4 regions of the Streptomyces sp. NPDC005791 genome follow, and region 2 is predicted to be linked to each of the others. Evidence: riboswitches for the same ligand, from Rfam matches in the RefSeq annotation. Region 2 holds a riboswitch; each other region holds the start of a gene.
What was found. Region 2 has a riboswitch for cobalamin ahead of ACFYSH_RS06915 (ribonucleoside-diphosphate reductase subunit alpha). Riboswitches for the same ligand answer to the same signal wherever they lie in the genome.
Positions count from the first base shown of each region.

Region 1: it holds a riboswitch for cobalamin, as region 2 does, so the genes downstream of both, cobN (cobaltochelatase subunit CobN) here and ACFYSH_RS06915 (ribonucleoside-diphosphate reductase subunit alpha) in region 2, are expected to answer to the same signal.
Region 3: it holds a riboswitch for cobalamin, as region 2 does, so the genes downstream of both, ACFYSH_RS31640 (cobalamin biosynthesis protein) here and ACFYSH_RS06915 (ribonucleoside-diphosphate reductase subunit alpha) in region 2, are expected to answer to the same signal.
Region 4: it holds a riboswitch for cobalamin, as region 2 does, so the genes downstream of both, ACFYSH_RS08450 (energy-coupling factor ABC transporter permease) here and ACFYSH_RS06915 (ribonucleoside-diphosphate reductase subunit alpha) in region 2, are expected to answer to the same signal.

Region 1 is NZ_JBIAIP010000004.1:98,609-103,800, reverse strand. It holds gene ACFYSH_RS09985 (precorrin-8X methylmutase) at 1-513, opposite strand, end outside; gene cobG (precorrin-3B synthase) at 567-1,874, opposite strand; cobalamin riboswitch at 2,154-2,295, shown strand; gene cobN (cobaltochelatase subunit CobN) at 2,360-5,192, shown strand, end outside.
Region 2 is NZ_JBIAIP010000002.1:568,919-574,110, forward strand. It holds gene mctP (monocarboxylate uptake permease MctP) at 1-1,532, shown strand, start outside; cobalamin riboswitch at 1,742-1,876, shown strand; gene ACFYSH_RS06915 (ribonucleoside-diphosphate reductase subunit alpha) at 2,014-4,404, shown strand; gene ACFYSH_RS06920 (ribonucleotide-diphosphate reductase subunit beta) at 4,404-5,192, shown strand, end outside.
Region 3 is NZ_JBIAIP010000024.1:9,646-14,837, reverse strand. It holds gene ACFYSH_RS31655 (class II aldolase/adducin family protein) at 1-97, opposite strand, end outside; gene ACFYSH_RS31650 (inorganic phosphate transporter) at 357-1,619, shown strand; gene ACFYSH_RS31645 (hypothetical protein) at 1,632-1,856, shown strand; cobalamin riboswitch at 2,036-2,165, shown strand; gene ACFYSH_RS31640 (cobalamin biosynthesis protein) at 2,294-3,238, shown strand; gene ACFYSH_RS31635 (cobyric acid synthase) at 3,235-4,800, shown strand; gene ACFYSH_RS31630 (putative cobaltochelatase) at 4,797-5,192, shown strand, end outside.
Region 4 is NZ_JBIAIP010000003.1:291,620-296,811, forward strand. It holds partial or broken gene ACFYSH_RS08430 (hypothetical protein) at 1-429, shown strand, start outside; gene ACFYSH_RS08435 (ATP-binding cassette domain-containing protein) at 434-1,300, opposite strand; gene cbiQ (cobalt ECF transporter T component CbiQ) at 1,297-2,046, opposite strand; gene ACFYSH_RS08445 (energy-coupling factor ABC transporter substrate-binding protein) at 2,053-2,409, opposite strand; gene ACFYSH_RS08450 (energy-coupling factor ABC transporter permease) at 2,406-3,116, opposite strand; cobalamin riboswitch at 3,146-3,330, opposite strand; gene ACFYSH_RS08455 (class I SAM-dependent methyltransferase) at 3,999-4,754, opposite strand; gene ACFYSH_RS08460 (aminotransferase class V-fold PLP-dependent enzyme) at 4,831-5,192, opposite strand, start outside.

The DNA of each region.
Region 1 (5,192 bases), on a different contig from region 2:
CTTGGACTCGGCGGCCCCGATGAAACCGACGGGCACACCGATGACGGCGGCGGGGCGCGGGGCGCCCTCCTCGATCATCTCCAGCAGCCTGAAGAGCGCGGTGGGCGCGTTGCCGACGGCGACGACCGCGCCCTCCATCCGGTCCCGCCACAGCTCGAGGGCGGCGGCGCTGCGGGTGGTGCCGAGCTTCGCGGCCAACGCGGGGACGGTGGGGTCGGACAGCGTGCAGATGACCTCGTTGTCCGCGGGCAGCCGCTTGCGGGTGACACCGCTGGCGACCATGGCCACGTCACACAGGATCGGTGCACCGGAGCGCAGGGCCGCGCGGGCATCGGCCACCACGTTCGGTGAGAAGGCGAGATCGCGTACGAGGTCGACCATGCCGCAGGCGTGGATCATGCGGACGGCGACCTGGCTCACATCGGCGGGCAGCCCTGCCAGATCCGCCTCCGCGCGGATGGTGGCGAAGGACTGGCGGTAGATCGCCGGTCCGTCCTTCTCGTACTGGTGCACAGTGCTGTCGCTTTCTTCATCGAACCGGTCGGACAGGGGGTGGTGCGTGGTGCTCAGACGCGCGCGCCCCGGGCGGCCGCCACGGTCGCGGCGAGCACGACCGGGTCGTCGTCCCGGACCGTTGCCGCCTCGGTGCTCAGGCCTCCCCGCACATGGGAGATCCGGTGTCCTCCTCCGGAGGTGGCGACCACGTCGATCCACTCCCCGTGGGGGTGGCCGCAGCGGCGTTCGCATCCGGACCAGTACACAGGGAGCCGTCCGGCAGGGCCGACGGCGGCCCCCGCCTCGGCCCGTACGTCGGCCAGCGACTTCGCACAGCCGGGCCGTCCGATGCAGGCCCCGACACCGGCCCACGGGGAGTCGGGCCCGGTGATCAGACCGGCCTCGGAGAACTCCCCCAGCAGGCCGTCCGCGAGGTGAGGTGCGATGCCGGTGACCACGGCTCCGCGCCAGGGCGTGAGCCGGAGTTCGCCGCCGCGGGCCAGCAACCGCCACTGCGCCGGGTCCAGCCGCCCCAGCGGTACGCCGACGGACAGCGCGGCCTCCCGGCCGTTGTCCGGGACGCGGCCGGGCTCCGGGGCCGTGGTGCCGGGAGGGCGGGGACGGGACTCAGGTGCGCCGGCGATCCCGGCCTGCCGGAGCCGTCGTACGACGTTGTCGCGCAGCGCGGCCGTCGCGTCGTGCGGCAGGTCCCGCACCCGCCAGGCACCGGTGTCCCGGGCCGCGTCCAGGAAGGCCTCGGCGGCGACGATCGCGGCGCGGGGGCCGTCGCAGGAGGGGACGCGGAGAGCGGCGTCACCGTCCCCGACGCGCAGCAGCGCGTATCCGTCGGCGCGGCCCAGGAGTGTGAGGTCGGCGCCGATGGCGTCCACGTCTCCCCGGCCGTCGTCGAGTGCGAACAGAAAGCGTCCGGAGAGTGCTGTGGTCCGGTCGTTTCCGCAGAGGAGCCGGTCCAGCTCGGTCAGCCACGGTCTGAGGTCTGTGGACCCGAGACCGTCCAGCCCGGAGAGCGGGGACGCGACCACGTTGCGTACGCGCTCATGCGCTTCGGAGGGCAGCAACCCGGCCCGGCTCAGCAATCCGGCCAGCTCCGCACCGCAGTCGGGGGCGAGCCCGCGCAGCTGCACGTTCCCACGGGAGGTGAGATGCAGCTCACCGTCACCGAAGCGCTCGGCCGCCTGCCCCAGCGCCGCTGCCTGGTGGGGCGTCAACACCCCGCCGGGTATGCGTATCCGCGCCAGCGCACCGTCGTCCGCCCGGTGCAGCCGCAGTGCGCCGGGGCAGGCGTCACCGCTGCTCCGGGCACACGCGTCGCCCGGAGACCGGGACGGAAGGGAGGAGGCGGACATGGCGGCGAGCATACCGACCGTGACCGTGGCACACCCCGACGGTCACTGTGACCTACGGGACACCCACCGCCGCCCCGGTCAGGACGGGGGCCGTCTGGTCAGGACCCCCCACCCGCCGCCTACTATGCCTAGTGCCGCGTCAGTCAGGGTTTGCCCGTCAAGGAGCGGCGTCAGGTGCGTGCTGTCGGTGTGCCGGCCGGAAGCCCTTGTACTGGATGTACTCGGGCTTTCGGCCGGTGCGGCGAGAGTGCGTGCCGGGCGTCGCGACGGGGCGAACCTTGGCTGATGCGGCACTAGCGGCGGTCCGTTGGGTCCGCCATCGCCATACGGCGACATGGGAGGAAGCCCGGTGAGATTCCGGCGCGGTCCCGCCACTGTGAGCCCGGCCGTCCGGCCGTGCGAGTCAGGAACTCCCGTCCCCGAGGTCCCGGTTCCGCCCAGGACCCCCATCCGACACCGCCCGGGGCGTGGACACCCCGGGGAAGGACTGACGCCGCATGATCCTGCTCCTGTCGACGTCCGACACCGACCTGCTCAGCGCCCGTGCCTCCGGCGGCCCGGTCGGCTTCCGCTACGCGAACCCGTCCCGGCTCTCCGCCGAGGACCTGCCGCAGCTCCTGGAGGGCACGGATCTCGTCGTCGTGCGTCTCCTCGGTGGTGTCCGCGCCTGGCAGGAGGGGCTCGACCAGGTTCTCGCCACCGGTCGGCCCGTCGTCGTCCTCACCGGTGAACAGGCCCCCGACGCCCAGCTGATGGCCGCCTCCACGGTGCCCATCGGCATCGCGGCGGAGGCGCACGCCTACCTCGCGCACGGCGGCCCCGCCAACCTGGAACAGCTGGCCCGCTTCCTCTCCGACACCGTGCTGCTCACCGGCCACGGCTTCGAGCCGCCCGCCCCGGCCCCCGCGTGGGGTCCGCTGGAGCGGACCGCCCGGGACGTCACAGGACCGACGGTCGCGGTGCTCTACTACCGCGCCCACCACATGAGCGGGAACACCGCGTTCGTCGAGGCGCTCTGCACCGCCGTCGAGGACGCGGGCGCACGCCCCCTCCCGCTGTACGTCGCCTCGCTGCGCACCCCCGAGCCCGAGCTCATCGACGAACTCCGCGCCGCGGACGCCATCGTGACCACCGTCCTCGCCGCGGGCGGCACCAAGCCCGCCACCGCCTCGGCCGGCGGCGACGACGAGTCATGGGACGCGGGCGCCCTCACCGGCCTCGACGTACCCGTCCTCCAGGCGCTCTGCCTCACCAGCCCGCGCGCGGCCTGGGAGGAGAACGACGAGGGTGTCTCCCCGCTGGACGCGGCCACCCAGATCGCCGTCCCCGAGTTCGACGGCCGTCTGATCACCGTCCCGTTCTCCTTCAAGGAGATCGACGAGGACGGTCTGCCCGCGTACGTCGCCGACGCCGAGCGCGCCGCCCGGGTCGCCGGGATCGCCGTGCGCCATGCGCGGCTCCGCCACATCCCGGCCGCCGAGAAGCGGATCGCGCTCGTCCTGTCCGCGTATCCGACCAAGCACTCCCGCATCGGGAACGCCGTCGGTCTCGACACCCCCGCCAGCGCCGTCGCCCTGCTGCGCAGGCTCCGTGCCGAGGGCTACGACTTCGGGCCTGAGGAGGACATCCCGGGCCTGGTCTCCGGCGACGGTGACGAGTTGATCTACGCGCTGATCGAGGCCGGCGGTCACGACCAGGAGTGGCTGACCGAGGAGCAGCTGGCCCGCAACCCGGTCCGCATCCCCGCCGCCGACTACCGCCGCTGGTTCGCCACGCTCCCCGCCGAGTTGCGCGAGGCCGTCGAGCAGCACTGGGGCCCGGCGCCCGGCGAGATGTTCCTCGACCGGTCCCGCAACCCGGAGGGCGACATCGTGCTCGCCGCCCTTCGTCGCGGGAACCTGCTGATCCTCATCCAGCCGCCGCGCGGCTTCGGCGAGAACCCGATCGCGATCTACCACGACCCCGATCTGCCGCCCTCGCACCACTACCTGGCCGCCTACCGCTGGATCGCCGCGTCCGCCGACGACAACGGCTTCGGCGCCGACGCGATGATCCACCTGGGCAAGCACGGCAACCTGGAGTGGCTGCCCGGCAAGAACGCCGGCCTGTCCGCCGCCTGCGGCCCCGACGCCGCGCTGGGCGATCTGCCGCTGGTCTACCCGTTCCTGGTCAACGACCCGGGCGAGGGCACCCAGGCCAAGCGCCGCGTGCACGCCACCCTCGTGGACCACCTCGTCCCGCCGATGGCGCGCGCCGACAGCTACGGCGACATCGCCCGCCTCGAACAGCTCCTCGACGAGCACGCCCAGATCGCGGCGATGGACCCGGCCAAGCTCCCGGCCGTCCGCGCCCAGATCTGGACCCTCATCCAGGCCGCGAAGCTCGACCACGACCTGGGCCTGGAGGACCGGCCGGAGGACGAGGGCTTCGACGAGTTCATCATGCATCTCGACGGCTGGCTCTGTGAGATCAAGGACGTCCAGATTCGCGACGGCCTGCACGTCCTCGGCAGCGCCCCGGCCGGGAAGGACCGCGTCAACCTGGTCCTCGCCGTCCTGCGCGCCCGCCAGATCTGGGGCGGTACGGCGTCGCTGCCCGGCCTGCGCGAGGCGCTCGGCCTCGACGAGTCGGCGGCGACCCGCACCGCCGCCGACGAGACCGAGGAGCAGGCCCGTGCGCTCGTCCAGGCGATGGACGACGCGGACTGGGACCCCGCCGCCGTCGCCGGTGTGGCCGCGGGACGCCCGCAGGCCGTCGCCGACATCCTCGACTTCGCCGCCCGGGAGGTCGTGCCCCGCCTCGCCGCGACGACCGACGAGCTGGACCACGCGGTCCACGCGCTGAACGGCGGCTTCGTCCCCGCCGGTCCGTCAGGTTCCCCGCTGCGCGGCCTGGTCAACGTCCTGCCGACCGGCCGCAACTTCTACTCCGTCGACCCGAAGGCGGTCCCCTCCCGCCTCGCCTGGGAGACCGGCCAGGCCCTCGCCGACTCGCTCCTGGAGCGCTACCGCGCGGACAACGGCGACTGGCCCACCTCGGTCGGCCTGTCCCTGTGGGGCACGAGCGCCATGCGCACCGCGGGGGACGACATCGCGGAGGCGTTCGCGCTGCTCGGCGTACGCCCCGTCTGGGACGACGCCTCGCGCCGGGTCACCGGCCTGGAGCCGATCCCGTACGAGGAGCTGGGGCGCCCCCGCATCGACGTCACGCTGCGGATCTCCGGCTTCTTCCGCGACGCGTTCCCGCACACCATCGGCCTGCTCGACGACGCCGTCCGCCTGGCCGCCTCCCTCGACGAGCCCGCCGAGCGGAACTTCGTACGCGCCCACA
Region 2 (5,192 bases):
ACGAGGCCAGCCTCGACGAATGGGGCCTGGGTGGGCGGTCGTTCGGCACCTGGGTCACCTGGTTCCTGCTCGGCGGCGACCTCTACACGGCGTACACCTTCGTCGCGGTGCCCGCGGCGATCTACGCGGCGGGCGCGGCCGGCTTCTTCGCCGTCCCGTACACGATCCTCGTCTACCCGCTGATCTTCACCTTCCTTCCGCGCCTGTGGTCGGTCTCGCACAAGCACGGATACGTCACCACCTCGGACTTCGTCCGCGGTCGCTTCGGCTCCAAAGGGCTCTCACTGGCGGTCGCGCTCACCGGCATCCTCGCCACGATGCCGTACATCGCGCTCCAGCTGGTCGGCATCCAGGCCGTGCTGGACGTCATGGGCGTCGGCGGTGGCGAGACCACGCACTGGTTCATCAAGGACCTGCCCCTGCTGATCGCCTTCGCCGTCCTCGCCGCGTACACCTACTCCTCGGGGCTGCGCGCGCCCGCGCTCATCGCGTTCGTCAAGGACGGACTGATCTACCTGGTCATCGCCGTGGCGATCATCTACATCCCGATCAAGCTCGGTGGCTTCGACGACATCTTCGCCAAGGCGGGCGAGGCGTTCTCGGCGAAGAACGAGGCTGCGGGAAAGCCCGTCGCGGGCCTCGTCCCGGGTGACATGGGCCAGTGGGGTTACGCCACGCTGGCTCTGGGCTCGGCGCTGGCCCTCTTCATGTACCCGCACTCGATCACGGCGACGCTCTCCAGCCGCAGTCGTGAGGTCATCCGGCGCAACACCACGATCCTGCCGCTGTACTCGCTGATGCTGGGCCTCCTGGCCCTGCTCGGCTTCATGGCGATCGCCGCCGGGATCAAGGTGGACAACGGCCAGCTCGCGATCCCGCAGCTGTTCGAGAACATGTTCCCCGACTGGTTCGCGGGCGTTGCCTTCGCCGCGATCGGGATCGGCGCCCTGGTGCCGGCCGCGATCATGTCGATCGCCGCGGCGAACCTCTTCACCCGCAACATCTACAAGGACTTCATCAAGCCCGACGCGACCCCGGCGCAGGAGACCAAGGTCTCCAAGCTGGTCTCGCTCCTGGTCAAGGTCGGCGCGCTCGCCTTCGTCCTCACCATGGACAAGACGGTCGCGATCAACTTCCAGCTGCTGGGCGGTATCTGGATCCTCCAGACGATGCCGGCCCTGGTGGGCGGCCTGTTCACCCGATGGTTCCACCGCTGGGCCCTGATCGCGGGCTGGGCGATCGGAATGCTCTACGGCACCGTGGCGGCGTACGGCGTCGCCAGCCCGACCCAGAAGCACTTCGGCGGGTCCTCGAAGGAGATCCCCGGCATCGGCGAGATCGGCTACATCGGTCTCACCGCGTTCGTGCTGAACCTCGTCGTCGTGGTCGTGCTGACCTTCGTCCTCAACGCGGTGAAGGCCCCGGCCGGTGTGGACGAGACCTCGCCGTCGGACTACACGGCGGACGTCGGAGACCCGGGCGTCAAGGCCGAGCTCCCGCCGGCCACAGCGGGTGCGCCGGGCGGTCACTGACCTCCAGCAGCGGTCACGGAGTACGACGACGTCCCGGCAGGGTCCACCCTGCCGGGACGTCGTCGTACCGGGCGGCTGGCCCCACCGCCTCGGCTCCGTACCGACTCCGGAGCTGGACCGCAATCCGCTGGAGGGCTCCTCGCTCCTGACGTACCGCCTGCAGCTCTGACTCGTCACGACACAACATATGGGGGCTACGTCGATCGACAGCCCCCACATGTATGCTCGACCTCGCTGTCGCCGCAGGGGAATCCGGTGCGAATCCGGAACTGTCCCGCAACGGTGATCGGTGTGCTTCCGGGCACCCCGAAGTCCGAAGACCTGTCGACAGTGCGTCCGGCTCGACCGAACCGGACGCCGAGACGTCCGGGCCCCGCGGAGGGCCGGTGGACGCCGTGCGCCGTGCTGTCCTTCCCCGGGCACCGTCGTGCCCGGCTGCCCCGCTCCCGCAGGCCCTGGGCCGAGCGAGGGATAGCCCCCAGTGACCATCGCGCCAGCCGACCCGGTTTCAGCCGCGGCATCCGAAGGCCGCACGACCGACGCTCCCGGAACCGCACTGCTGCGGACCCTGACCGGCCTCACCGCCGATCTGCCCGACACCGATCCCGGACGGGTCGCCGCCGCCGCACTGCGCGGCCGCAGCGCACGGGCGGACGAGGCCGAGCTGCGCTCGCTGGCCACCGAGGCGGCCGCCGGCCTGATCTCCGAGGACCCGGCCTACTCCCGGCTCGCCGCCCGGCTCCTCACCCGGGCCATCGCGGACGAGGCCGCCGGCCAGGGCGCTGTCTCCTTCTCGGCATCGGTCGCCGTCGGCCATCGCGAGGGCCTGATCGCGGACCGTACGGCCGAGTTCGTCATCCTGCACGCCGACGCCCTCGACGCGCTGGTCGACCGGGCGCTCGCCGACGGAGCCGACGACCGCTTCGGCTACTTCGGGCTGCGGACGCTGCACAGCCGCTACCTGCTGCGCCACCCGCTCACCCGCGAGGTCGTCGAGACCCCGCAGCACTTCATGCTGCGCGTCGCCGCCGGCCTCGCCGAGGACACCTCCGAGCGCGCCCTCGAGGAAGTGGCCGCACTGTACGGCCTGATGAGCCGGCTCGACTACCTGCCCTCCTCCCCCACCCTCTTCAACTCCGGCACCCGCCACCCGCAGATGTCGTCCTGCTACCTGCTGGACTCACCGCTGGACGAGCTGGACTCGATCTACGACCGCTACCACCAGGTGGCGCGCCTCTCCAAGCACGCGGGCGGCATCGGTCTCTCGTACTCCCGTATCCGCGCCCGGGGTTCACTCATCCGCGGTACCAACGGACACTCCAACGGCATCGTGCCGTTCCTAAAGACGCTCGACGCCTCGGTCGCCGCGGTGAACCAGGGGGGCCGCCGCAAGGGCGCCGCCGCCGTCTACCTGGAGACCTGGCACGCGGACATCGAGGAGTTCCTGGAGCTGCGCGACAACACCGGCGAGGACCAGCGGCGTACGCACAACCTCAACCTCGCGCACTGGATCCCTGACGAGTTCATGCGCCGCGTCGACGCGGACACGGAGTGGTCGCTGTTCTCCCCGGCCGACGCACCCGAACTGGTGGACCTGTGGGGCGACGCGTTCGACGCCGCCTACCGGGCCGCCGAGGCCAAAGGGCTCGCCCGCAAGACCCTCCCGGCCCGTGAGCTGTACGGGCGGATGATGCGGACGCTCGCTCAGACCGGGCAGGGCTGGATGACGTTCAAGGACGCCTCCAACCGGACCGCGAACCAGACCGCCGAGCCGGGCCGTGTCGTGCACTCGTCGAATCTCTGCACCGAGATCCTGGAGGTCACCGACGACGACGAGACGGCCGTCTGCAACCTGGGGTCGGTCAACCTCGGCGCTTTCGTCGCCGACGGCACCATCGACTGGGAACGGCTGGACGCCACCGTGCGTACAGCGGTGACCTTCCTCGACCGGGTGGTGGACATCAACTTCTACCCGACCGAACAGGCCGGCCGGTCCAACGCCCGCTGGCGCCCGGTGGGCCTGGGCGCGATGGGCCTGCAGGACGTCTTCTTCCAGCTCCGCCTGCCGTTCGACTCCCCCGAGGCCCGCGCGCTCTCCACCCGGATCTCCGAGCGGATCATGCTCGCCGCCTACGAGGCGTCCTGCGACCTCGCCGAACGGTCGGGTCCCCTGCCCGCCTGGTCGGAGACCCGCGCCGCCCGGGGCGTCCTGCATCCCGACCACTACGCCACCGAGCTGAACTGGCCGGAGCGCTGGGACGCCCTGCGGGCCCGGATCGCGAAGAGCGGGATGCGCAACTCACTGCTGCTCGCCATCGCGCCGACCGCGACCATCGCCTCGATCGCCGGTGTGTACGAGTGCATCGAGCCCCAGGTCTCCAACCTCTTCAAGCGGGAGACGCTCAGCGGGGAGTTCCTCCAGGTCAACGCCTACCTGGTGGACGAGCTGAAGAAGCTCGGCGTCTGGGACGCCAGGACCCGCGAGGCCCTGCGCGAGGCGAGCGGCTCGGTCCAGGGCTTCGGCTGGATCCCCGAGGACGTGCGGGCGCTGTACCGCACGGCGTGGGAGATCCCGCAGCGCGGCCTGATCGACATGGCTGCGGCCCGTACGCCGTTCCTCGACCAGAGCCAGTCACTGAACCTGTTCCTGGAGACGCCGACGATCGGCAAGCTCTCCTCCATGTACGCGTACGCCTGGAAGCAGGGACTGAAGACGACGTACTACCTGCGCTCACGCCCGGCGACCCGGATCGCCCGCGCGGCGTCCGGGACGGCCGCCGCCACGGTCCCCGTGCAGCAGGCGTCCGCTCCCGACGCGGACGCGATCGCCTGTTCCCTCGAAAACCCCGAGTCCTGCGAGGCCTGCCAGTAATGACCACGACCCCGAACAAGAACCTGCTCGACCCGGGCTTCGAACTGACCCTGCGCCCCATGCGCTACCCGGACTTCTACGAACGCTACCGGGACGCGATCAAGAACACCTGGACGGTGGAGGAGGTCGACCTGCACTCCGACGTCTCCGACCTCGCCAAGCTCTCACCCGGTGAGCAGCACATGATCGGCCGTCTGGTCGCGTTCTTCGCGACGGGTGACTCGATCGTGTCCAACAACCTGGTGCTCACGCTCTACAAACACATCAACTCGCCCGAGGCACGGCTGTACCTGTCGCGTCAGCTGTTCGAGGAGGCCGTGCACGTCCAGTTCTACCTGACGCTGCTCGACACCTATCTCCCGGACCCGGAGGACCGCGCGGCGGCCTTCGACGCCGTCGAGGAGATCCCCTCGATCCGCGAGAAGGCACGGTTCTGCTTCCGGTGGATGGATTCGGTCGAGAAGATCGAGCGGCTGGAGACGAAGGCCGACCGCCGGCGCTTCCTGCTCAACCTGATCTGTTTCGCCGCGTGCATCGAGGGCCTGTTCTTCTACGGCGCGTTCGCGTACGTCTACTGGTTCCGCTCGCGCGGCCTGCTGCACGGTCTCGCCACGGGCACCAACTGGGTCTTCCGCGACGAGACGATGCACATGAACTTCGCGTTCGAGGTCGTGGACACCGTCCGCAAGGAGGAGCCCGACCTCTTCGACGACGAGCTCCAGCAGCAGGTCACCGACATGCTGAAGGAGGCCGTCGAGGCGGAGCTGCAGTTCGGCCGCGACCTGTGC
Region 3 (5,192 bases), on a different contig from region 2:
AGGTGCCGACGACCAGGCCGTCCGCCGCCGTCCTTCGGGCCGTCTCGACGACCCCGCCCCAGGCCCGTCCGATCGCCTCCGTGCTCACGTCACTCATGCGGGGGATCTTAGGGGGCATGTGAGGGGACGTGACTGATGTCTCTCCAGGGGGACACATCGGACATCCGGGCGGAGGGCGTGCGACGGCCGGGGCCTGTCCCCGCAACGGAACAGAGGTCTCCGGTCATGCGGCACGCACACAAACGGAACCCACGTACGCGCTTGGGGTCACCGTGCCGCCCTGCTCAGTTCATCTTCCGTTCACCCTGGTTGCTTACGTTCCACGTGCCAATGACGTCGAACGATTGCCTGGGTAAATGGAACACATCACGCTGCTGCTCGCGATTGTGGTCGTGACAGCTCTCGTGTTCGATTTCACGAACGGTTTCCACGACACCGCCAACGCGATGGCCACCACCATCTCGACCGGCGCGCTCAAGCCCAAGACAGCGGTGGCCATGTCCGCCGTTCTCAACCTCGTCGGCGCGTTCCTGTCGGTGGAGGTCGCCAGGACGATCTCCGGCGGGATCGTCAATGAGGACGGCCTCAGAACCGAGGTCATCTTCGCCGCGCTCGTCGGCGCCATCCTGTGGAACCTGCTGACCTGGCTGGTCGGCCTGCCCTCCAGTTCCTCCCACGCACTCTTCGGCGGCCTCATCGGCGCCGCGGTCATGTCGGCCGGCTGGTCCTCCATCAACGGCGGCACCGTCGTCACGAAGGTCCTGCTGCCCGCGATCGCCGCGCCCGTCGTCGCCGGTATCGCCGCGCTGCTGGCGACGAAGCTGACGTACCGCCTGAACCGGAAGATCACGGATCCGGCCCAGCTGAAGTCGACCGCCAAGGGGTACCGCGCCGGTCAGATCGCCTCCGCCGGTCTCGTCTCGCTCGCCCACGGCACCAACGACGCGCAGAAGACCATGGGCATCATCACCCTGGCGCTGGTCACCGGTGGTGTCCTCGCCCCCGGCTCCAACCCGCCGGTCTGGGTCATCGCCTCCGCCGGTATCGCCATCGCGCTGGGCACCTACCTCGGCGGCTGGCGCATCATCCGCACCATGGGCAGCGGCCTCACCGACCTGCGTCCGCCGCAGGGCTTCGCGGCCCAGACGAGCGCCGCCACGGTCATCCTGGCCTCCTCGCACCTCGGCTTCTCCCTCTCCACCACGCAGTCCTGCTCCGGTGCCGTCATGGGCGCGGGCCTCGGACGCAAGGGAGGCGTGGTCCGCTGGTCCACCGCCACCCGGATGTTCATCGCCTGGGGGCTGACACTGCCTGCCGCCGGCCTGGTCGCCGCGGGTGCCGAGTTCCTGACCAAGCAGGGCCCCTGGGGCGTCGCCGTGGTCGCCGTCCTGCTCGTCGCGGGCTCCGGCGCCATCTGGATGCTGTCGCGCCGCAAGCCGGTCGACCACACCAACGTCAACGCGACCGGGGACGAGCCCGTGGGCGTCGTCACGACCGCCATCGCGGCCGTCAGCCCGCCGCCCGTCGGCGTGGCCGCCACCGAGCTCAAGACCACCATCCACGCTCCGGCCGCGACGGCCGAGACCCCGGCCGATCCGGCCCGGCCGGCCACGGTGTAAGGACAGATCCGTATGAACATCGACTGGGCAGCTCTCGCCTCCGTCTTCGGCGTCAGCCTCGTGATCACCGTCGCACTGGTGGGCCTCTTCACCCTCGGCATCACCGGCCTGGCCAGGCAGACGCCGACGGCGCAGGGCGGCGGCGGGGCCGGCGTCCTCGCGCGCACCGGCGCCTACGCCTGCTTCGGGCTGTGCCTGGCGGCGGTCGCGTACGGCATCTATCTGATCGTCGCCTGACCTCCACGCGGGGCAGTCACCGGCCGGACACACCACGGGTGTGTCCGGCCGGCGTGCGTCTGAGCACACCGAACCGGTTCCGCAGCCTCGCAGGTCAGCGGCAGGTTGACGGGCGTTCGCGGCGCATGGTGGACTGCCGTAGCCATTGAGGCCGGCCCAGCCGGCCTTACGGCGACAGGAGAGGAAGCCGGTGCGAATCCGGCGCGGTCCCGCCACTGTCACCGGGGAGCAGCCTCCACACGGAAGTCACGGCCCGCCACCGCGGGCTGGAAGGCCGGAGGACCTGCGGATCCGGAAGCCAGGAGACTCTCGTCGCCGGTCACGTCGAACCAGGGCGCGGACCCTGAGTGAGGACATACGCCATGCCTGGCTGCCCTGCGTCGGTCACCACACCACCCGTCGTGATGGTCCTTCGAGGCGCGACGGCCGGCTGAGCGGTGAGAGCCGACCGCATCTTCGCGTACGGCGCCGCAGCCGGCCTGATCGGCGACCTGCTGCTGGGTGATCCCCGGCGGGGTCACCCCGTCGCCGCCTTCGGGCGCGCCGCGGCGGGTGCCGAGAGCCGTCTGTGGCGCGATCACCGCGGCTGGGGCGCCCTGCACACGCTCGTCTGCGCCGGGGGTGCCACGGGCGCCGCCGCGCTGGCCGCCCGTGCCGTGCGGAACCGTCCCGCAGCCGCCGTGGCGCTGACCGCCGCCGCCACCTGGTCCGTCGTCGGGGGCACCTCGCTGGGCCGCGAGGCGCGCGCCGTCGGCGGGGCGCTGGCCGCCGGGGACATCGAAGCGGCCCGGGAGCGGCTGCCGCATCTGTGCGGCCGTGATCCGCAGGCACTGGACGGACAGCAGATCGCCCGCGCGGTGGTGGAGTCCGTCGCCGAGAACACCTCGGACGCCGTCGTGGGCGCACTGGTGTGGGGCGCGCTCGGCGGGGTGCCCGGGCTCGTCGCCTTCCGGGCCGTCAACACCCTCGACGCCATGGTCGGCCACAAGTCGCCCCGCTACCGGCGTTACGGCTGGGCATCGGCCCGGCTCGACGACGTCGCCGGCTGGCCCGGAGCCCGGCTCACCGCCGTGCTCGCCGTGGCCGCCGGAGGGCGTCCGCGCGCGGCCGTCCGGGCCTGGCGGGCCGACGCGGGCCGGCATCCCAGCCCCAACGCGGGCCCGGTGGAGGCCTCGTTCGCGGGCGCGCTCGGCGTACGGCTCGGCGGCACCCTCGCGTACGGCGGGCGGGTCGAGCACCGGCCGGTCCTCAACGGCGAGGCGGGCCGGGACGTGCGGGTCACGGACGTCGAACGGGCGGTGCGGCTGTCGCGCCGGGTGAGTGTGCTGGCCCTCGCCGTGTGTGCGGCGGGACGGCTGGCCATGGGACGGAGAGACGGATGAGCGGCGGGCTGCTGGTCGCGGGAACCACGTCGGACGCGGGCAAGAGTGTCGTCACGGCCGGGATCTGCCGGTGGCTGGTGCGCCAGGGGGTGAAGGTCGCACCGTTCAAGGCGCAGAACATGTCGCTGAACTCGTTCGTCACCCGGGAGGGCGCGGAGATCGGCCGGGCCCAGGCGATGCAGGCGCAGGCCGCCCGGGTGGAACCGTCGGCGCTGATGAACCCGGTGCTGCTCAAGCCCGGTGGTGACCGGTCGAGCCAGGTCGTCCTGATGGGGAAGCCGGTCGGCGAGATGAGTGCGCGCGGCTACCACGGAGGGCGCCAGGAGGCGCTGCTGGGGACGGTCGTGGACTGTCTGGAGCAGCTCCGGGGCACGTACGACGCCGTGATCTGCGAGGGCGCGGGCAGTCCGGCCGAGATCAATCTGCGGCGTACGGACATCGTCAACATGGGCATCGCCCGGGCCGCGCGCTTTCCCGTGCTGGTGGTCGGGGACATCGACCGGGGCGGTGTGTTCGCCTCGTTCTTCGGCACGACGGCGCTGCTGAGCCCCGAGGACCAGTCCCTGGTCGCCGGGTACCTCGTCAACAAGTTCCGTGGTGACGTGTCGTTGCTGGAGCCCGGTCTCGACATGCTCCTCGGGCTCACGGGCCGGCGTACGTACGGGGTGCTGCCGTACGCCCACGGTCTGGGCATCGACGAGGAGGACGGACTGCGGGTGTCGATGCGCGGCGCCGTACGGGAATCGGTCGTGGCGCCGCCGCACGGTGCGGACGTGCTGCGCGTCGCGGTGTGCGCCGTCCCGCTGATGTCGAACTTCACCGATGTGGACGCCCTGGCGGCCGAGCCGGGTGTCGTGGTGCGGTTCGTGGACCGGGCGGAGGAGCTCGCCGACGCGGACCTCGTGGTCGTGCCCGGGACGCGGGGCACCGTGAAGGCGCTGGCGTGGCTGCGCGAGCGGGGGCTGGCCGACGCGCTGCGACGGCGGGCCGCCGAGGGGCGGCCGGTGCTGGGGATCTGCGGCGGGTTCCAGGTCCTGGGGGAGCGCATCGAGGACGACGTGGAGTCGCGGGCAGGTCTGGTCGACGGGCTCGGGCTGCTGCCGGTGCGGGTCCGCTTCGGCCGGGAGAAGGTCTTGGCCCGGCCCGTCGGGACGGCGCTCGGGGAGCCGGTGGAGGGGTACGAGATCCACCACGGGGTCGCCGAGGTGGCCGGCGGCGAGCCGTTCCTGGACGGGTGCCGGGTGGGTTCGGTCTGGGGGACGCACTGGCACGGGTCGCTGGAGAGCGACGCGTTCCGGCGGGCGTTCCTCGGCGAGGTCGCGCGGGCCGCGGGGCGGCGGTTCGTCCCGGCACCGGACACGAGTTTCGGTGCGCTGCGGGAGGAGCAGCTGGACCGGCTGGGGGATCTGATCGAGGAGCACGCCGACACGGACGCGCTGTGGCGGCTGATCGAGGCGGGGGCGCCGGAGGGGCTGCCGTTCGTGCCGCCGGGGGCCCCGGCGGCGGGGGCCGGGGCGGAACGTGTCGGCCCGCAAGCGCACATCACCGAGGAGGCACTGTGAGTACGCCGTATCCCTTCACCGCCATCGTGGGGCAGGACGATCTGCGGCTCGGGCTCCTGCTCAACGCCGTGAGTCCGGCCGTCGGCGGGGTTCTCGTACGCGGGGAGAAGGGCACCGCCAAGTCCACCGCCGTGCGGGCGCTCGCCGCCCTGATGCCCGAGGTCGCGGTCGTGGCGGGGTGCCGTTTCTCGTGCGACCCCGGTGCGCCCGATCCGGCGTGTCCCGACGGCCCCCATGAGACGGGTACGGGCGTGTCGCGTCCGGCGCGGACCGTGGAGCTTCCGGTCGGCGCGTCGGAGGACCGGCTGGTCGGCGCTCTCGACATCGAGCGGGCGCTCTCGGAGGGTGTGAAGGCCTTCGAGCCGGGTCTCCTCGCCGACGCCCATCGCGGG
Region 4 (5,192 bases), on a different contig from region 2:
CCGTGATTTCGTCGGCATCCTCTTCTCCTCGTCCGACTCTGTGAGAGTGTGCCGCTTCCCGGGCTCCCAGCCGGCCGGCATCACCGAAGTCCTGGACTTCGCGGAGCACTTCTTCGGCGGTGGTACCGAGTTCCGGACCCCGCTCGCCGCGGCCGTCAAGCTGCTGGAGGAGGAGTTCAACTCCGAGGGGCGCCGGCGCGCGGCGACATCGTGATGATCACCGAGGGGGAGTGCGACGTCAGCGATCAGTGGATGCGCAGCTGGAACGACGCCAAGCACACGCTGGGCTTCAGCTCCTTCGGCGTGGGCATCGGCGCCCCCCAGGCCTCCGGGCCCGGCTCGGTCCTGGACGCCCTGTGCGACAGCCTCCGCGGGATCGAGGACCTGACCGACGTCCACGCTGCCGGCGACCTCTTCCGGCTGATCTGACCTCTCACGAGCGGCCGGGGACCTGCCCCTTGCCGACGGCCGGCGGGATGAGGCCCGCGAGTTGCTCGGGAGTACGGGGACCAGGCGCCGTGGCGTCCAGCAGGCCGTGTTCGCGCAGCAGTCGGGCGGTCGCGATGCCCCACGGGAGCCGCAGCCCCGCTGCCCCCAGGAGATCCGTCCGGGCCAGCATCGCGGGCGCCGGCCCGGCGTGGAGACCGGAGGGGGTGAGAAGAGCGGCGTCGTCGGCCCAGCGCAGGGCGAGGTCGACGTCGTGGGTGGCCATCATGACGGTGGTGCCGCTCTCGCGCAGGGTACCGAGCGTGGCGAGCAGCCGCTCCTGGCCGTCCGGGTCGAGCCCGGCGGTCGGCTCGTCGAGGATCAGCACGCGGGGCCTCATCGCGACCGCGCCCGCGATGGCGGTCCTCTTACGCTGCCCGTACGAGAGCAGGTGGGTGGGCCGGTCCGCCAGAGCGGTGATGTCGAGGGCGTCGAGCGCCTCGTCCACCCGGGCCCGCACCTCGGCGTCGGAGAGCCCGAGGTTCAGCGGTCCGAACGACACGTCCTGGGAGACGGACGCGGCGAACAACTGGTCGTCCGGGTCCTGCACCACCAGTTGGACCGTCGTGCGCAGCCGGGTCAGCCCTTTGCGGTCGTACGTGACCGGGCGGCCCAGAGCCGTCAGCTGCCCGACGCGCGGACGCAGCCCGCCGCTGAGGAGCCGCATCAGCGTCGTCTTCCCACTGCCGTTCCGGCCGAGCAGGGCGAGCGCACGTCCTTCGTACGCCTCGAAGTCGAGGCCGTTGAGTACGGCAGGACCGTCCTCGTACGCGAAGGACGCGTCCCGCAGTGCGAGCAGCACGGATTCGCTCATGACACAAGCCTTTCCAGCACGAAGGTCAGGGCGGTGAGGGCCGCGAGCAGTGTGACGCTCACGGCCATGAACCGGACGGAGACGCGGGCCGCGGGCACCAGGACACGCAGGGTTCCGTCGTAGCCCCGCCCGGCAAGCCCTGTCTGGAGCCGTGCCGCGCGTTCGAAGGCCCTGATGAACGCGGTGGCTCCGAGTCCGGCGAAGGACCGCCAGGCGGCCGCCCGGGTGGTGTGTCCGAGCCGGGCCGCCTGGGCCTCCCGCACACGGCGTACGGAGTCGAGGAGCAGGAAGCTCATGCGGTAGGTCACCAGGGCGACGTCCACCACCGGAGCGGGCACCCCTGCCTCGACCAGGCGGGGCAGCAGATCGGACATGGGGGTGGTGAAGGCGAACAGCAGGACCCCGAGCGACGCCGCCGAGGTGCGAAGCAGCAGCTCCCCGGCACGGGCCGGCCCGCCGTCGGCCAGGGTCACGAGTCCTTCCGGCCCGCCGACCTGCACGAGAAGCGTGGCCGCCCCGGTGACACAGAAACCCAGAGGAACCCGGTAGGCCCGCCAGAGTCGGCGGGCGGGCACACCGGCCGGCCCCAGCAGCACGGCGACAGCCGTGAGAAGGATCAGTGCGGCTCCGGGCCAGGGCGGCAGCGAGATCGCCAGAGCCGTGAGTCCCAGACCCAGTACGGCCTTGTCCAGGGGATGGCGGCGGCGCCAGCGACTGCTGTGCGCCGCCGCGTCGATCGGCAGCACGCGCGCTCAGTTCCCCCGGCCCGCGGGCTCCCCGGCGCCGCCGCTGTCCCGCTGCGCGGTCGCGCGCAGCTCGCCCTGACGACGCCCGCGTCGCAGGCCGAAGTAGTAGGCGAGGACACCCGCGCCCAGGGCGGCCTGGAGGGCGAACAGCGCCGACTCGATCTCGCCGGAGGGCGGTTCGTACAACGGGGAGAACCAGGGCTCGTATGCGGGATCGATCTCGGTGATCGCCGTCTCGGCCTGGGCGTCGGCGCCCGCGAACGGTTCCTTCTCGTCGTCGCCGAGGCCGAGGGCCAAGGGCAGGACGGCCAGCGCGGCCACGACGAGCAGCAGAAGAGCGTTTATCTTCGTGTTCCTGTTCATCGCGCCACCGCCTCGGTCTCGGCCGTCCTGGTCCGGTCCCGCTTGCCGGCGAGGAACACGCCGAGCCGGGTCAGATCTCCCTTGCTGGACTGCACGAGGAGCCGCATGACCAGAACGGTCAGGAGCCCTTCGCTCACCGCGAGCGGGATCTGGGTGACCGCGAAGATGGAGCCGAACTTGCCGAGCGCGCCCACGAACCCGCTGCTCGGGTCCGGGAAGGCCAGCGCCAGTTGCACGCTCGTGACGCAGTAGGTCGACAGGTCGGCGACGAACGCGCCGAAGAACACCGCCACCATCAGCGCCGCGCCGTACCTGCGCAGCAGCTTGTAGACCGCGTACCCCACCCAGGGCCCGGCCACCGCCATCGAGAAGACGTTGGCCCCCAGCGTGGTCAGACCGCCGTGGGCGAGCAGGAGCGCCTGGAACAGCAGAGTGATGGTGCCCAGGACCGCCATGATCGGCGGGCGGAACAGGATGGCCCCCAGGCCCGTGCCGGTGGGGTGCGAACAACTCCCCGTCACGGAAGGGATCTTCAAAGCGGAAAGTACGAAGGTGAAGGCTCCGGAGGCACCCAGGAGCAGCGTGCTCTCAGGATTCTCCCTGACTTCACGCGTCAGTGACCGGACTCCGTGGACGACGAACGGCGCGGACGCGACACCCCAGGCGATCGCGTGCGCCGGAGGCAGAAAACCCTCGGCTATGTGCATGGCTCAGCAGACCCTCTCCAGCACCTCGTGGATGGTTGAAGTGCCTTGGCCGGTCTCCTGGCTTACGGGTACCACCGCCCGAACTCCGCCTTCCCGGGTCACAAGGACCCAGTGGCTGCCCGCGAGGGCCGGAGCCGGACTTCCCGATCACAGTGGCGAGGGCCGCACCGGCATCACACCGGATTTCCCGTTCACCAAGGCGTGGAGACAGTAGTGCCGGGCGAGGCGCGAAGACAAGCTCACGAGCCGGAACCGGCCGACCTCGGTGGGCCGCGGACGTAGGCCGAGCGGTGCGCCCGCCGGGCGTAACGACCGTCCCGGGGCAGCAGGTTCACGCAATGGCCCTGTTCTGTGAGGCGTCCTCCTTCCAGGACCACGATCAGGTCGGCGGTGTGGATCGTCGCCAGTCCGTGCGCGATACCAGCGGGATGCGGCCCCGGGCCGTTCGGACCATGTGTCCTGGGTCAGTGCCTCGGAGTGCGGATCGGCGTAGGCGGTGGCCTCGTCCGGGACGAGGACGGGGACGAGGACGGGGACGAGGACGGGGGCGGGGGCGGGGGCGTCGGCGAGCAAGGCCCACGGACAGGTGTCGGGCCTCGCCATCGGACAAGGTGACGTCCGTGCCGCCTCGGTGGCGTACCCGTCGGGCAGGGCCGTGATCCGGTCGTGGATGCGGGCGGCCCACCGTCGGCTCGCGGCTCTCCCGGTCCTGCACCGCCGGCTCCCGGCGCGGGCGGCGGGACCTGCCCTTCACTGGTTCGCCGCCGGACGGGCCGCCGAGTTCAGCCTTCGCCGGGCAGGACGTCGCTCCCCATCTCAGGTACGCCCAGAGGTGACGGTTGCCCGTGAGGGCCGGGGCGGCGTCGCCCCGGCCCTCACGGCCTACTGCCGGATGGCGACGAGCACGTAGCTGTTGCCCACCTGCCAGACCGGGCTGGCATGGCCGAAGCCCGCTTCGGCCAGCAGTTCGACGTGCCGGCCGAGCGTGACGGCGCAGTCGGCGTGGACGAAGCCCGGCTTACGGCGCTCGGCGCACAGCTGCGTCAGCTCAGGATCGCTCTCGACGGCGGACCACCACGCCTCCCAGTCCTCGTGATCGAAGGCGTGCCGGCGTTCGGCCCGGCGGACCCCGACGAACTCGGCGATCTCGGCGAACCCGGCCCCGTCCTGCGACAGGTGGTCCGCGTTGATCAGTACCCCGCCGGGCCGTAGCAGCGCGGTCAGCTCCGTGTACGTGTTCCGCAGCACCCCTTCGGGGAGGTAGTGGAGCGCGGTGGTGGACACGACCGCGTCGACCGGCTCCTGGAGATCGAGGGCGCTCGTCCAGCCCTCTTCGCCGATCACGGCCTCGACGTACCGGGCGGCGTCCGGATGACGGGCGCGGGCCAGTGCCAGCAGCAGCGGGTCCATGTCGACGGCCACGATCTCGGCCTGCGGCAGGCGCTCGATCAGCCGCGCGGGCAGCGAACCGGGTCCACAGCCCAGATCCAGCACCCGTGGGGTCGCGTGACCGGCCGTCACGTGTTCCACCACATCCGCGACCACGGTGAAGCGTTCTTCCCGGTCGATCGCGTACCGCTGCTGCTGCTGTTCCCAGCGGTCCACCCACAGCTGGGCCGTCGACATGCTCACGCTCATCTTGCTGTACCACCTCTACGCACTCGGTTCCGCTACGTGACCCCGAATCTACAGGTGAAAACGATTGTCATCGGCACTAGGTCAGCTCGGTGAGCACCTCCAGCAACCGGTCTACCTCGTGCCGGCTGTTGTAGGCATGCAGACTGACCCGTACGGAGCTGCGGTTCTCACCGGCCGGGCCCTGGCAGAGGCCGTCCGCCCGCACCATGAACCCGTGACTGAAGAGGATGAATCCGAGGTCGGCCGCATCGATGTCCCGGTGCCTGAAGGTCACGATGCCGTGTCGCTGCTGCACCGAGGATTCCTCCGCCAGACTCAGTTGGCACCCCACCACTTCATACGGCGTCAGCGTGCGCAGCCCGTCCGTCAGCCGGGCGGTCAGCTCCGCGGTCCACCGTGCGATCCGCGCCGGCCCGGCCCGGTCGAGCCAGTCCAGGG